One region of the Bradyrhizobium sp. 153 genome, then DNA from elsewhere that is predicted to be linked to it. Evidence: predicted binding sites of a transcription regulator. Region 1 holds the regulator's gene; the other holds the start of a gene.
What was found. Region 1 encodes PhoB, which activates phosphate uptake and scavenging genes when phosphate is short. Its sites were predicted from a motif close to TGTCATNNANCTGTCAT; they were not measured.
Positions count from the first base shown of each region.

Region 2: a site for PhoB is predicted at 5,147-5,163, ahead of phnC (phosphonate ABC transporter ATP-binding protein). Genes of this name have one in related genera too.

Region 1 covers NZ_JADPKH010000037.1:258,600-266,208, forward strand. The annotation lists gene IVA91_RS10970 (ATP-binding protein) at 1-958, shown strand, start outside; gene pstS (phosphate ABC transporter substrate-binding protein PstS) at 1,104-2,117, shown strand; gene pstC (phosphate ABC transporter permease subunit PstC) at 2,277-3,266, shown strand; gene pstA (phosphate ABC transporter permease PstA) at 3,271-4,116, shown strand; gene pstB (phosphate ABC transporter ATP-binding protein PstB) at 4,113-4,934, shown strand; gene phoU (phosphate signaling complex protein PhoU) at 4,946-5,662, shown strand; gene phoB (phosphate regulon transcriptional regulator PhoB) at 5,677-6,384, shown strand; gene IVA91_RS11005 (GcrA family cell cycle regulator) at 6,645-7,157, opposite strand.
Region 2 covers NZ_JADPKH010000082.1:223,370-230,978, reverse strand. The annotation lists gene IVA91_RS20410 (dihydrodipicolinate synthase family protein) at 1-122, shown strand, start outside; gene IVA91_RS20405 (selenium-binding family protein) at 408-1,808, shown strand; gene IVA91_RS20400 (hypothetical protein) at 1,892-2,500, shown strand; gene IVA91_RS20395 (DUF1045 domain-containing protein) at 2,504-3,202, opposite strand; gene IVA91_RS20390 (alpha-D-ribose 1-methylphosphonate 5-triphosphate diphosphatase) at 3,221-4,417, opposite strand; gene IVA91_RS20385 (chloramphenicol acetyltransferase) at 4,414-5,085, opposite strand; gene phnC (phosphonate ABC transporter ATP-binding protein) at 5,273-6,082, shown strand; gene phnD (phosphonate ABC transporter substrate-binding protein) at 6,144-7,079, shown strand; gene phnE (phosphonate ABC transporter, permease protein PhnE) at 7,156-7,609, shown strand, end outside.

The DNA of each region.
Region 1 (7,609 bases):
CGCGCCGGCGCTGCGCAGGAACGAGCTTGCCCAGTTCGCGTTGCGCTCGCCGGAGATTATCACGGCCTTGCGCGAGGCGATCGCGACCACCGAGCCGCGGCGCGCGACCTATCTCGATCATGTTCCGGTCGATCGCTGGATGGAGCTCATGATCACGCCGGTGCCGGTGCCGACCACCTTCGGCGGCGCCGACAAGTGCATGCTGATGACCTTCCACGACCAGACGCCGCTGCGGCGGGTCGAGGAGATGCGGGCCGATTTCGTCGCCAATGCCAGCCACGAGCTGCGCACTCCGCTCGCCGCACTGTCGGGCTTCATCGACACACTCCAGGGCCAGGCCAAGGACGATCCAAAAGCGCGCGAGCGCTTCCTCGGCATCATGCACAACCAGGCCACCCGCATGGCGCGCCTGATCGACGATTTGCTGTCGCTGTCGCGGGTCGAATTGTCGGCCCATGTCCGCCCCGACACCCTGGTCGATCTCTTGCCGATCATCCGCCAGGTCGCGGACGGGCTCGAACCGCTGGCGCGGGAGCGCCAGGTCGATGTCGAGACCCATCTGCCGGAAGCCGCCGTGATGATCGCGGGCGACCGCGAGGAGCTGCTCCGCCTGTTCGAGAACCTGATCGAGAACGCGCTCAAATACGGCGCATCGGGCGGACGCGTCATTGTGTCGCTGACCTCAAGCGCGGTCACTGATGGGGCTCAGGAAATCCGCGTCATGGTCCGGGATTTCGGCCCCGGCATCGCACCGGAGCACCTGCCCCGGCTGACGGAGCGCTTCTACCGGGTCGACGTCGGCGACAGCCGCGCGCAGGGCGGAACCGGGCTCGGATTATCGCTGGTGAAACATATTCTTAACCGTCATCGCGGCCGGCTTCTGATCGAAAGCGTCCCCCGGCAGGGCGCCACTTTTACCGCCTGTTTTCCCCAGACGAGGACTTCGGCTGCGACCTGAAAATCAAGCGATTCCAATTGCTTGAGGGTGTCATCCAGCTGTCACGAAACCTTCGTAAAAGCACAGCCGACCGCTCCTAAAGGGGCGGCGCGGGGAGCGCGATCGGGCGCGGACGGCGCTTCGCTCCCCCTGTATGGAGACCAGCATGAATTTCCTCAAAACGATCGTCGCTGCCGGCTTGGTCGCCGCCTCGGCGACGGCGGCCTTTGCTGCCGATATCACGGGTGCCGGTGCGACGTTCCCGTTCCCGATCTATTCAAAGTGGGCTGATGCCTACAAGAAGGAGACCGGCAACGGTCTGAATTACCAGTCGATCGGCTCGGGCGGCGGTATCAAGCAGATCCTGGCTAAGACCGTGACCTTCGGCGCCAGCGACGCGCCGCTCAAGGCCGAGCAGCTCGAGAAGGACGGTCTCGTGCAGTGGCCGATGGTGATGGGCGCCATCGTCCCCGTCGTCAACCTCGAGGGCGTGAAGCCCGGCGAGCTGGTGTTCGACGGCGAGACGCTGGCCAACATCTATCTCGGCAAGATCACCAAATGGGACGACGCCGCGATCAAGAAGCTCAATCCGAACGTGAAGCTGCCGGCGGAGGCGATCACCGTGGTCCGCCGTTCCGACGGTTCGGGCACCACCTTCAACTTCACCAACTATCTCTCCAAGGCCAGCGCGGACTGGAAGAGCAAGGTCGGCGAAGGCACCGCGGTGGAGTGGCCGGTCGGCGTCGGCGCCAAGGGCAACGAAGGCGTGTCGGGCAACATCAGCCAGACTAAGAACTCGATCGGCTATGTCGAGTACGCCTATGCCAAGCAGAACAAGCTGACCTACACCGGTCTCGTCAACAAGGCCGGCAAGCCGGTGCAGCCGACCGTCGAGGCCTTCCAGGCCGCCGCCTCCAACGCCGACTGGGCCAAGGCTCCCGGCTATTACGTCATCCTGACCGACCAGCCGGGCGAGAAGTCCTGGCCGATCACGGCGGCGACCTTCATCCTGATGCACAAGTCTGCGACCGACAAGGCCGCCTCCCAGGAAGCCATCAAGTTCTTCCGCTGGGCGTTCAAGAACGGTGGCAAGGCGGCTGAAGAACTCGACTACATCCCGATGCCGGACAGCGTCGTCCAGCTGATCGAGAAGACCTGGGCCGCCGAGATCAAGAGCTGAGGCGAACGGCTCTCATGTCCCGGACGCGCAGCAGCGTGAAATGCTGCTGCGCTGCGCCGGGACAACAACCGGGCCCCGATCAGCGTCGTGCTGTGTCGGGGGCGCGGGACCGGCAACAAGCGTCTATAAATCTGGGTACAGGGGATCGGCGTGGCAGAGATGGCCGTTCAGAGCGACGTAATCGACGACGCCGGACCGTATGACCGCGCCAAGGCCTTGAGCGCGTTCAAGCTCGGCGACGTCACCTTCTACTGGATCACGCGACTTTCCGCGATCTCGGTGCTGCTGATCCTCGGTGGCATCATCATTTCGCTGATCGTTGGCGCCTTCCCCGCGATGAAGGAATACGGCCTCTCGTTCCTATGGACGCAGCGCTGGGCGCCGTCGGCCGATCCGCCCGTGCTCGGCGCGCTCGGGCCGATGTACGGCACGCTCGTCACCTCCTTCATCGCGATGCTGATCGCCATTCCGGTCGGTCTCGGTATTGCGATCTTCCTCACCGAGCTCTGCCCGCAATGGCTGCGCCGCCCGATCGGCATGGCGATCGAGCTGCTCGCCGGCATTCCCTCGATCATCTACGGCATGTGGGGCTTCTTCGTGCTGGGCCCGTTCCTGGCCAACACCTTCCAGCCGTTCATGATCAGGGTCTTCGACGGCGTCCCCGTGCTGGGGGCGATCTTCGCAGGTCCGCCGTCCTATCTCAGCCTGTTCAATGCCGCGCTGATCCTCGCCATCATGGTGCTGCCCTTCATCACCTCGATCTCGGTCGACGTGTTCAAGACGGTGCCGCCGGTGCTGAAGGAAGCCGCCTACGGCGTCGGCTGCACCACCTGGGAAGTCGTCCGCAGCGTGGTGATCCCCTACACCCGCGTCGGCATCATCGGCGGCGTCATGCTGGCGCTCGGTCGCGCGCTCGGCGAGACGATGGCGGTGACCTTCATCATCGGCAACTCGTTCCGCATCTCCTCGTCGATCTTCGCTCCGGGCACCACGATCTCGGCGGCGATCGCCTCCGAATTCGCCGAGAGTGACGGCCTGCACCAGTCCGGCCTGATCCTGCTCGGCCTGCTCCTGTTCGTGCTGACGTTCTTCGTGCTCGCGGCCGCGCGGCTGATGCTGATGCGGCTGGAAACCAAGGCCGGAAAGTGACGCCATGAACCCGATCTATTCGCGCCGTCGCCGCTGGGACATCGTCATCCGCGGTCTCTGCATCGCAGCCGCCGCCTTCGGCGTCACTTGGCTCGCGCTGATTCTGATCACGCTGCTTTACAATGGCCTGGCCGGGCTCAACTACCAGGTCTTCACCGAGAACACGCCCCCGCCCGGATCGAACGAGGGCGGCCTGCTCAACGCCATCGTCGGCTCGCTGATCATGACCGTGATCGGCGTCGGCATCGGCGCGCCGCTCGGCCTGTTCGCCGGCACCTATCTCGCCGAGTACGGCCGCAACGACAAGCTGACCTCGGTGATCCGCTTCATCAACGACATCCTGCTCTCGGCGCCTTCGATCATCATCGGCCTGTTCATCTACGGCGCGGTGGTGGTGCCGATGCGCGGCTTCTCGGCGATCGCCGGCGCGCTGGCGCTCGCCGTGATCGTGATCCCGGTCGTGGTGCGCACCACCGAAGACATGTTGCTGCTGGTGCCGAACCCGCTGCGTGAGGCTGCCAGCGCGCTCGGCCTGCCGCGCTCGCTGGTGATCAAACGGATCGCCTATCGTGCCGCGCGCTCCGGCCTGATCACCGGCGTGCTGCTGGCGACTGCGCGCGTCGCCGGCGAGACCGCGCCGCTGCTGTTCACGGCGCTGTCGAACCAGTTCTTCAGCCTCGGCCTCGACAAGACGATGGCCAACCTGCCTGTCACCATCAACAACTTCGTGCAGAGCCCCTACGCCTATTGGAAGCAGCTCGCCTGGAGTGGGGCGCTGCTCATCACCCTGACCGTGCTTGCCCTGAACATTGGCGCGCGCATCCTTGGCGCCGAGAGGACTGCAAAATGAGTGAAATGTCTGTTTCCGTAAGTGCGCCGACCGTTCATCCCGGCTCACAGCCGCTACCCGAGGCGCCTGCCAAGGTCACCGCGCGCAACCTCAATTTCTACTACGGTGAGCACCACGCGCTGAAGAACATCAATCTGGCCCTCGGCACCAACCGCGTCACGGCCTTCATCGGCCCGTCGGGCTGCGGCAAGTCGACCCTGCTGCGCATCTTCAACCGGATGTACGATCTCTATCCGGGCCAGCGCGCCACCGGCCAGCTGTTGCTCGACCAGACCAATATCCTCGATCCCAAGCTGGACCTCAACCTGCTGCGCGCCCGGGTCGGCATGGTGTTCCAGAAACCGACGCCGTTCCCGATGACGATCTACGAGAACATCGCCTTCGGCATCCGCCTCTACGAGAAGATCTCGAAGTCCGAGATGGACGACCGCGTCGAGAAGGCGCTGCGCGGCGGCGCGCTGTGGAACGAGGTCAAGGATAAGCTCAACGCGTCCGGCTTGTCGCTCTCCGGCGGCCAGCAGCAGCGCCTCTGCATCGCCCGCACGGTCGCGGTGCGGCCCGAAGTGATCTTGTTCGATGAGCCCTGCTCGGCGCTCGACCCGATCTCGACCGCCAAGGTCGAGGAGCTGATCCAGGAATTGTCCGAGAACTACACGATCGCGATCGTCACCCACAACATGCAGCAGGCGGCGCGCGTCTCTGATAAAACCGCCTTCATGTATCTCGGCGAGCTGATCGAGTTCGACGACACCAGCAAGATCTTCACGTCGCCGAGCGACCGGCGTACGCAGGATTACATCACCGGCCGGTTCGGCTGAGGAGACGGGACATGGGTACTGAACATACCGCAAAGGCCTTCGATACCGACCTCCAGGAGCTCACTCGCCTCGTCGCCGAGATGGGCGGCATCGCCGAGCGCATGATCGTCGATTCCGTCGACGCGCTGATCCGCCGCGACGTCGCGCTCGGCCAGCGCGTCGTCACCACCGATGCCGAGCTCGACGCGCTTCAGAAGCGCATCGAGGAGCGCGCCGTGCTCACCATCGCCCGCCGCCAGCCGATGGCGGTGGATTTACGCGAGATCGTCGGCGCCATGCGCGTTGCCACCGATCTCGAGCGCATCGGCGACCTCGCCAAGAACATGGGCAAGCGCGTTGCGGCGCTGGAGACGGACTTCCATCCGCTGAAACTGTTCCGCGGCCTGGAGCACATGACCGACCTCGTGCAGCAGCAGGTCAAGTCGGTGCTGGATGCCTATGCCGCGCACGATTTGCCGGCGGCGATGGCGGTGTGGAAGGGCGACGAGGAAGTGGACGCCATCTGCACCTCTCTGTTCCGCGAGCTCCTCACCTATATGATGGAGGATCCGCGCAACATCTCGTTCTGCATCCATCTGATGTTTTGCGCCAAGAACATCGAGCGCATCGGTGATCACGCCACCAACATCGCCGAGACCGTGTTCTACATGATCGAGGGGCAGGCGATCACCGACAAGCGGCCGAAGGGCGACATGACGACCTTCGCCACGACGGTACCGAATACCTAGGGAGCGACGACAACATGGGCGCACGCATTATGGTGGTTGAGGACGAGGAAGCTCTCACCGAGCTTCTCCGTTACAACCTCGAAGGCGACGGCTATGACGTGGAGACGGTAATGCGCGGCGACGACGCCGACACCCGCCTCAAGGAACACATCCCCGATCTGATCGTGCTCGACTGGATGCTGCCGGGACTGTCCGGCATCGAGTTGTGTCGGCGGCTGCGCACCCGTCCCGAGACCAAGCAGCTCCCGATCATCATGCTGACCGCGCGCGGCGAGGAAAGCGAGCGGGTGCGGGGTCTTGCGACCGGCGCCGATGACTACATCGTCAAGCCGTTCTCGGTGCCGGAGCTGCTCGCGCGCGTGAAGGGCCTTCTGCGGCGCGCAAGCCCCGAGCGGCTCGCCACCGTGCTCGCCTATGGCGACATCGAGCTCGATCGCGACAAGCGCCGCGTCGCGCGCTCGGGCCGGCCGATCGATCTCGGCCCGACCGAATATCGCCTGCTGGAGTTCTTCCTGGAGCATCCCGGCCGCGTGTTCTCGCGCGAGCAGCTGCTCGACAGCGTCTGGGGCCGCGACATCTACATCGACGAGCGCACCGTCGACGTCCATATCGGCCGCCTGCGCAAGCTGCTCAATCTCGGCCGCGAGCAGGACCCGATCCGCACCGTCCGCGGCGCGGGTTATGCGCTGGATGATCGGTTTGCAAAGGCGGAGCAGACGTAGGCCCAACTGCGTCACCAAGCTCGGTCGTCGTCCCGGACAAGCGTAGCTCCCGGCAACGCGCAGCGTTGTCCGGAGCGAAGCGCCGATCCGGACGCATAGCCACAGGACGTGGTTGTTGCGCGAAAAGGTAACTCCGAGTCCCCGTAACCACGGCTTGCGGTGGCTATCGGTCCCGGTCCGGCGCTTCGCTTGTCCGGGACGACGTCGGGTTTGTTGCGCCGTCACCGCGTGACGGCTGCCGGTTCGATCTCAGGAAATAATCACCGCGTGCTCGGCTTCGGTGCCGCCCGCCGGCGATCCGCTGCCGGCTGATAGGCGACGCGCGAGTGCTGGGCGCAGTAGGGCAGGCCTGACAGCGCCTTGCCGCCACAGAAGAAGAAGTCCGGGCTGGAGGGATCGCCGACCGGCCAGTGGCACGTCGCCTCGTTCAATTCCAGCAGCGACAGCCGCTGACTCATCGGCACCACGTTGTCGTAGGTGACCGGTTCGGCCTCCACCTCGACCTCGAAGGCCTGCGCCAGCGCGGTGTTGCCGCGCGAGATCGGCCGGGTCACCCGCATCATATGCTGCGCGGGCCGCGCCTTGCGCGGCCGCGGCGCTGCCGATGAAGGGCTCTTGGCGCGGCCCGACAGGCCGAGCCTGTGCACTTTGCCGATCACGGCATTGCGGGTCACATTGCCGAGCTCGGCCGCGATCTGGCTGGCCGAAAGTCCGGCCTCCCAGAGCTTTTTCAGCTGCTCGACGCGATCGTCGGACCAGGTCAAAACCGTCATTGCACCCTTTCCCTCGTTGCGCGCCGCCATCCTGGGGCCTCACAGCGAATGCTTAAGCCTTGAAAAACCCGTGCCGTCAGAATCCCTTAAGGCTCGCCGGGCGCGTGACTGACGCCCGAACGTTTACGCCGGTACATGAGGACTCTTGGGATCAGAACCGCTGCACGAGATGTCGTATCTGACAGTCCAAACGCTACAATATGGCGTGACTCCCGCGCAAGAGTCCGCCGACTCGCTTCCACATGTTCCGTGGTGAAAACCCCGCAAGATCGGCACCGCAAGACTACGGATTTCGCGTTTCGCGAGGCTTTCCGGGCGGCATTGACACCCGTCTTGCCAGGCATAAGATGGTGACGCGTGCCGCCCTTAAAAGGCGGCACGTTTCGTTTTCCGGACCGGTCAATGGTGCGCTGCGCAAGGCATGCCAGGCAGGTCTCAACGTCCAAATGCAA
Region 2 (7,609 bases), on a different contig from region 1:
GTGGCGTGATCAGGTCGGACACGGTGCGCCATCCGCTGCAGCCGTTGCATCCGGCGACGCGCGCGGGGCTGCTGGAGCTGGCCAAGGAGCGCGACGCGCTGGCGCTGCGGTGGGGGAAGTAGGGCTCTCCACCGTCGTTGCGAGAAGCGAAGCGACGAAAGTATCCAGACTGTTTCGGCGGAGAAAGTCTGGATTGCTTCGCTTCGCTCGCAACGACGGGGTCCGCCCATTTCGGCTGAAGGCGTCGAATTGGCGCGGTTCGGGTGGTTTCCCGCTGCCCGGCGATGACATATTGTACGTTTGCCAACCAGGCCTGCGGAGAATCTCAGGACATCACCTAACAGCTCTTCTTTTGCCGCTATTTCGAGCCAGGTTGGCGTGAACCGACGGAACAGGGAGGCAGTGCCATGACGATGAGGCCGGATCCCACCTTTCACGCATCGCCCAAGCTTGCGATGGAAGCACCAGCGGAGAACTTTGCCTACACGCTGCTGCTCAGTCCAGATTTCTCAAAACCTGATGCTCTCGCGGTCATCGACGTCAAGCCGGGGTCGCCGACCTACAGCCAAATCGTCCATACCGTGACGATGCCCAACAAGGGCGATGAATTTCACCACTTCGGCTGGAATGCCTGCTCCTCCGCCTTGTCGCCGCTCGCCGGACATGCCTTCATCGAGCGGCGCTATCTCATCATCCCCGGACTGCGCTCGTCGCGGATCTACATCATCGACACCAAGCCAGATCCGACCAAAGCCAAGATCCACAAGATCATCGAGCCCGAAGAAGTCTTCAAAAAGACCGGTTACTCGCGGCCGCATACCATCCATTGCGGGCCGGACGGCATCTATGTGAGCACGCTGGGCGGCGGCGGCAAGGACGGCACCAACGGTCCTCCAGGCGTTTTCATCATGGATTGCGAGACGTTCGAGGTCCTGGGACGATGGGAGATCGACCGCGGTCGGCAGACGTTGCACTATGATTTCTGGTGGAACCTGCCGCGCGACTACATGGTGACGAGTGAATGGGCGTTGCCGCCCCAGTTCGAGAACGGGATCGTCCCGGAAGATCTGCTCGCGAATAAATATGGCCATCGTCTCCACTTCTGGGATCTTCGCGCCCGTCGCAACGTCCAGACCATCGACCTCGGCGCCAATCATCAGATGGCCCTGGAGGTGCGGCCCGCGCACGATCCGGTTCGCGAATACGGCTTCGTTGGCGTCGTGGTCGACACCACCAACCTCGAAGCATCGATCTGGACCTGGTGGCGCGAAGGCGGGACATTCCACGTGGAGAAGACGGCGACGATCCAGCCGGAGCCCGCGCCAAAGGAGAAGCTCCCGCCGCTGCTCCAGGGTTTTGGTGCTGTGCCGCCTCTGGTGACCGATATCGACCTGTCGATGGATGATCGCTTTCTCTATGTCTCGTGTTGGGGCACGGGTGAAATGCGCCAGTACGACGTCAGTGATCCGCGAAAGCCGAAGCTTGCAGGCTCGGTCCACATCGGTGGCATCGCGCGCCGCACGCCTCATCCGAACGGCAAGGCCTTTGCGGCAGGTCCGCAGATGGTCGAGATCAGCCGCGATGGCAGGCGCGTGTACTGGACCAATTCGCTCTATTCCACCTGGGATGACCAATTCTACCCCGACGGAGTTCCGGGCGTGGAAGTCATGGCCAATGTCGGTCGCGACGGCGGTCTCGAGCTCGACAAGGACTATTTCGTGAGCTTCCCCGACGGATATCGTGCGCACCAGATCAGGCTGGAAGGCGGCGATTGTTCGACGGACTCCTTTTGCTACCCGTCGGCCTAGATTGGGGACACGCGAGCCCGGCGCTTGGCTGGCTCTGGCTCGCTCTCGTTGCGAGCGGCTTCTATCACGGGGTCAATCCGGGTATGGGATGGCCGCTCGCCGTGTCGGCCGGGCTCATGGACAAGAGCCCGCGCGCGCTGTTCCGTGCGTTGTGGGCTCTGGCGGCCGGGCATCTTCTGGCAACGCTTCTCGTGCTGCTGCCATTCGCGCTGCTGCTCGTGCTGGCCGAGTGGCAGCGTTCGATCCAGCTAGTCGCGAGCCTTCTCGTCATCGGTTTCGGCGTCTATCGGCTGATCGAGCGACGTCATCCGCGCACGCTGGCACGAATTCCGCCAACGCAATTGGCGCTCTGGTCGTTTGCCGTTGCCATTGCTCACGGCGCCGCCTTGATGCTCGTGCCGATCTATCTCGGTCTCTGCCAGGCCTTCGAACTCGATGCCGGCCATGCGGCCGCCGGCGCGCTGATGAAGGCAAATCTTGTGAAGGCAAGTCTCGGGATGGCGGTGCTGGTGTCTGTGGTGCACGTTGCCGCCATGATCAGCGCGGGCGGATGTCTGGCGTGGCTGGTCTACCGCTATCTGGGATTGAGGCTTGTCTCGCGAAGCTGGTTCAATCTGGATGTGATCTGGGCAACCAGCCTCATCGTGGTTGGGATCGTGGCGCTCGCCTTCAATGTCTCGAGCTGGCGGTGAAGCCTAGCGCGTCAAAGCCCACTCGCCGACGATGCGAAAGCGTGCCTTCGCGTCGTCCTGTTTGAACAGTACGATGCGGTCGATCACGAGCGTCTTGGATCCTAGCGCTGCAAACCTGCTCCGCAGCATCTCCAGAATGGGCCCGCGGCGCTCTGCGTCCAGCCGTCCTGTCAGGGTCATGTGAAAGCGAAATTCTTCCATCACGTAAGGGTAGCCCCAGCGGTCGAGGTAATCGCGCTGCCGCTCGCTCAGTTTCTCGGGCTTGCGACGCGCGCGATCTTCCGCGCTCAGAGGGGCGCGGAACGAGTCGAATTCGCTGACACAATCGGCGGCGAGCTGCTGGAGCGCATCGACCGGCTCGGCCGCGATCACGGCAATGAAGCCGCTTATGGAATCGACGACCGGTCGTATCGCCGGAATCGGTCGCTCCTTACCAGCAAATGCCGCGCAGGCCGCCGCGAGCTCGGCCTCGCTCTTGCCCGGCGCCAGCATCATCGGCGCCTTCAGTGTGGCGTGAAAACCGTATTTGCGGGGATCGGCGCTGATATCGCGCCAGTCCGGCGCGACATCCAGTGCCTCGCGCGGAAACGGCACTTCGTCGCCGGTGTAGGCATCGTAGCCGAGCAGCTCGGCGCCGAAGCGGGAGAGGGCGCTGTGGGCGTCGGCCGCAAAATAGATCGCGTAGCGGGGAAAACCTGTCATCGCCTCAGCATAACCAATTTAAGCCGCAACGACAGCCTCGCGCGGCGCCGCCGCTGCTGCTGTGAGCAGCCGCGTCGCATCGGTGAGATGCACCAGCTTGCCGCCTGATATCACGGCGATTAGCCGCGGCCGCAACTCCACGCTGTCGTCGACCAAAAGAATGTCGGCGCGGCGCCCTTCCGCGATGGCGCCGCGATCGGTAAGGCCGGTTGCACGCGCAGGTCCGGCAGAGACCAAATCCCAGGCCTGCTCCAGCGGCAGCACGCGGTCGGCGGCGAGCCGGAATGCGGCCAGCAGCTGTGCCGGATAGTAATAGTCCGAGGCCAGCACCGAGCAGAGACCCTTGGCGACCATGTCCGACGCCCTGGTCCAGCCGGTATGGCTGCCGCCGCGCACGACGTTGGGAGCGCCATAGACGATGGCGTCGCCGTGGCTTGCTGCCGCCCGCGCTGTCTCCTCGTTGATCGGAAACTCGGCGATCAACGCGCCGAGATCGCGAAACTCCTGGCGCATCGCCGGCGTCGCATCGTCATGCGAGAGCATTCGCACCCCGGCGGCGCGGGCTGCCGCCGCAAGCCGCGAGACCGACGCCGGAACGTCGGTGGCGCGCGCCACCACACGTTCGACCAGCCGGTCAAATTCCTCGCTCGATAGGCCGGTGCGCTCCACCATGCGGTTGCGCTTGCGCGGCTTGGCCATGTCCGCAACCGTGCCGTCCATGTGGTCGTTGAAGGCGAACAGGTCGACGCGGCCTTCCGCGAGCCACTGGCTGATCTCGGTCTCGGCATCGAGATTGTAGGTCTCGTGCCGCAGGTGGAAGCGGGTGTCGGCGGCGAATTGCGGACGCTGCCGCTCGATCGCCTCCATCAGGCCGCGCGCATTGTCAGCGCTGCGCAAGCCAGGCTCCCACGAACAGGTCGTGGCGTGGAACACCGTGGTGATGCCGTTGCTGATCGCCTGACGATCACTGTCGGCGAGCGCGACGTCGATCGGGAAATCGACGCCGGCGCGCGGCATCATCTGGCGCTCGAAGGCATCGCCATGCAGATCGACGATGCCTGGCAGCACCAGCAGGTCGCGGGCATCGATAGCGAGCCGCGCGCGGCCGCGAGGGACATCGACCAACGCAATGTCCGTTCCGGACACGAGAAGTGAGGTTTCGACGAGCCCGGCGCCGATCAGGACCCGGCCGCCTTCAAGGAAAATGTCTGTCACGCGACCGCGCTTGGTTTGCTGGCAGGAGAACCGGTGAAAGAGCTCGCCCGTGCTTCGTATGTCGCGAGGAAATCTTCAATCCCGAGCTTGCGGAAATCGGGCAGCACTTCACGCAATTTGTCGTGATCCCAGTCCCACCAGGCGAGCTTGGCGAGCCGGCCGGCGATCTGCTCCGAGAACCGCCGCCGCACGATGCGCGCCGGATTGCCGGCGACGATGGTGTAGGCCGGCACGTCCTTGGTGACGATAGCGCCCGCCGCGATCACCGCGCCGGTGCCGATATTGCGGCCGGGCAGCACGATCGCGCCGTGGCCGATCCAGACATCGTGACCGACATGGACGTGATGCTGGCGGCGCCAGTCGAAGAACTCGGTGTCGTCGCTTTCACCTTCGAAATAGGCGCTTGAACGGTAGGTGAAATGCGCCTGGGTCGCACGATGCATCGGATGATTGCCGGGATTGATCCGCGTCATTGCCGCGATCGAGCAGAACTTTCCGATGGTGGTGTAGGTGATCTGGGCATCGTTGACGACATAGGAGTAATCGCCCATCGCCACTTCATGCAGTACGGTGCGCGCGCCGACCTCGGTGTAGGCGCCGAGCCTGGCCTCGTGCAGCTTGGCCGAGGGATCAATGGTCGGCTGAATCGAAAGAGCTTTGGCGGCCATGTTGCATCCGAAGCGCGAGGGTGGGGCATTTTTCTTGGAGCGGCTTGATGACAATGCTTTGATGACAACGTCATGACGTGGCGATGACAGGGGATGACGTGTGTTGGATCGCCGCACCGCAACGCGGATGTCACACAAGTGTTAAGCGCCGGCGTTAGCGGTGGGTCCGATTAATCTGGAGCCCTGCATGCTGGTCGTGGAAGGTCTGACGTGTCGCTTCGGCGCAAAGGCCGCGGTGGACGACGCTTCGTTTCAAGTTGCCCCGGGCGGCTTCGTCGGTGTGATCGGACGGTCCGGCGCCGGCAAGTCGACCCTGCTGCGGACCATCAACCGCCTGGCGACGCCGACCGAGGGCCGCATCCTGTTCGACGGCATCGATGTCACCGCGCTGCGCGGCAAGGAGCTGCGGCAGTGGCGGGCGCGCTCGGCAATGATCTTCCAGCAGTTCAACCTGGTCGGCCGGCTCGATGTCCTCACCAACGTCCTGATGGGGCGCCTCGCAACGATGCCCGCCTGGCGCTCGCTGTCGCAGCTCTGGCCCGAGCAGGATAAGGCGCTGGCGATGTCCGCGCTGGAGCAGTTCGACATCGCCGCGCTCGCCGCCCAGCGCGCCGACCAGCTCTCCGGCGGACAGCAGCAGCGCGTGGCGATTGCCCGCGCCCTGGTCCAGCAGCCCGACATCATCCTCGCCGACGAACCGATTGCCTCGCTCGATCCGCGCAACACCAAAATCGTGATGGATGCGCTGCTGCGCATCAACAAGCATTTCGGCATCACCGTGCTCTGCAATCTGCATTCGCTCGATCTGGCGCGCAGCTATTGCGACCGCCTGATCGGCATGGCGCAGGGCCGCGTGGTGTTCGATGGCGCGCCGGCCGCGCTGACCGATCACGTGGCGCGCGAGCTCTACGATCTCGAAGCCGCCGACGTCATGGGCGGCATGCCCATCCCGGCGCCCGAGGGCGTTCCGGCGCTCGGGACGGCCGCGGCGGCCTGAGCCTCGCCTCTTTTACTCAAGTCTTTGCGTCAAGCGATCCCCAACCGATGAAGAGGGTACCATGATCACTCGCAGATTAATCCTTGCCGGCGTCGCCGCGCTCGCCTTTGCCACCTCCGCCTCGGCGGACGACTGGAAAGCCAAATATCCCGAGCTGACCTTCGCGGTCGTGCCGGCGGAGAACGCCTCCGGCGTCACCGAGCGCTGGGCGCCGTTCGTGAGCTATCTCTCCAAGGAACTGGGCGTGAAGGTCACGCTGCGCATCGCCAACGACTATGCAGCCGTCATTGAAGGCCAGCGTGCCGGCAACATCCAGATCGCGAGCTACGGCTCGGCCTCGTTCGCCCGCGCCCGTCTGACCGGTGTCAAGACCGACGCCTTCGCCAACGACATCAACGCGGACGGCTCGACCGGCTATTATTCGGTGTTCTTCGTCAAGGCGAGCAGCCCCTACAAGAAGGTCGATGACCTCAAGGGCAAGAATCTCGGCCTCGTCGACCCGAACTCGACCTCCGGCAACAACGTGCCGCGCTTCGAACTCGACAAGATGGGCATCCCAGATACCGACACCTATTTCGGCAAGGTCGTCTTCACCGGCAGCCACGAGAATGCGATGCTGGCGCTGGCGCAGGGCACGGTCGACGTTGCCGCCAACCAGTGGACCAGCGATGACGATTCCACGCTGGCGCAGATGCTGACCAAGGGCATGCTGAAGAACACCGACGGCTCGGCGATGAAGAAGGACGATTTCCGCATCATCCACAAGTCGGCGCCGATCATCAACGGCCCTTATGCCTACAATTCCGACCTGCCGGAGGATGCCAAGGCCGCCATCGCCAAGGCATTCTTCGATGCGCCGGCCAAGGACAAGGCCGCGTTCGACCGTCTCTCCGATGGCCAGAAGAAGGGCTTTCATCCCGCCACCACCAAGGACTGGGATGGCACGATCGAGCTGATCAAGTTCGTCGATGCGCTGCGTAAGAAGAAGGCGTCCTGAGTTTTTGGGACTATGCACTGGAGCCGGGTCGATGGACCCGGCTCTTTCTCTTTGATCGACCACTTGTTCTGACCAGATGACCGTCGCGGTTTCGATCCTCCCCGAGCAGCAGCTTGCCGTGCTCAACGCCGCCTATCGCCAGGCGGTCGCGCGCAGGCGATGGCGCCTCCTGTTGGGAGCCGGTATCTTTGCCGCTGCGCTTATTCTCGCAGCGATCGGCGCCGAAGTGAATCTGCGCACGCTGTTCACCTATTTCGGCAACTTCATCAGCTATTTCGATCGCATCTTCACGCTCGACAGCGGCCAGCGGGTCTGGACTGATCTCGGCGAGTGGCTCTGGGGCTGGCGCAAATGGTTGAAGATGCTGGGCGAGACGCTGCTGATCTCCTATGTCGGCACGCTGATCGGCGCCACCTTCGCCTTTGCCCTGAACTTCTTCGCGGCGGAGAACACTTCGCCTGCGCCCTGGCTGCGCTTTGCGGTGCGGCGCCTGCTCGAATTCGCCCGCACCGTTCCCGGCATCGTGTTCG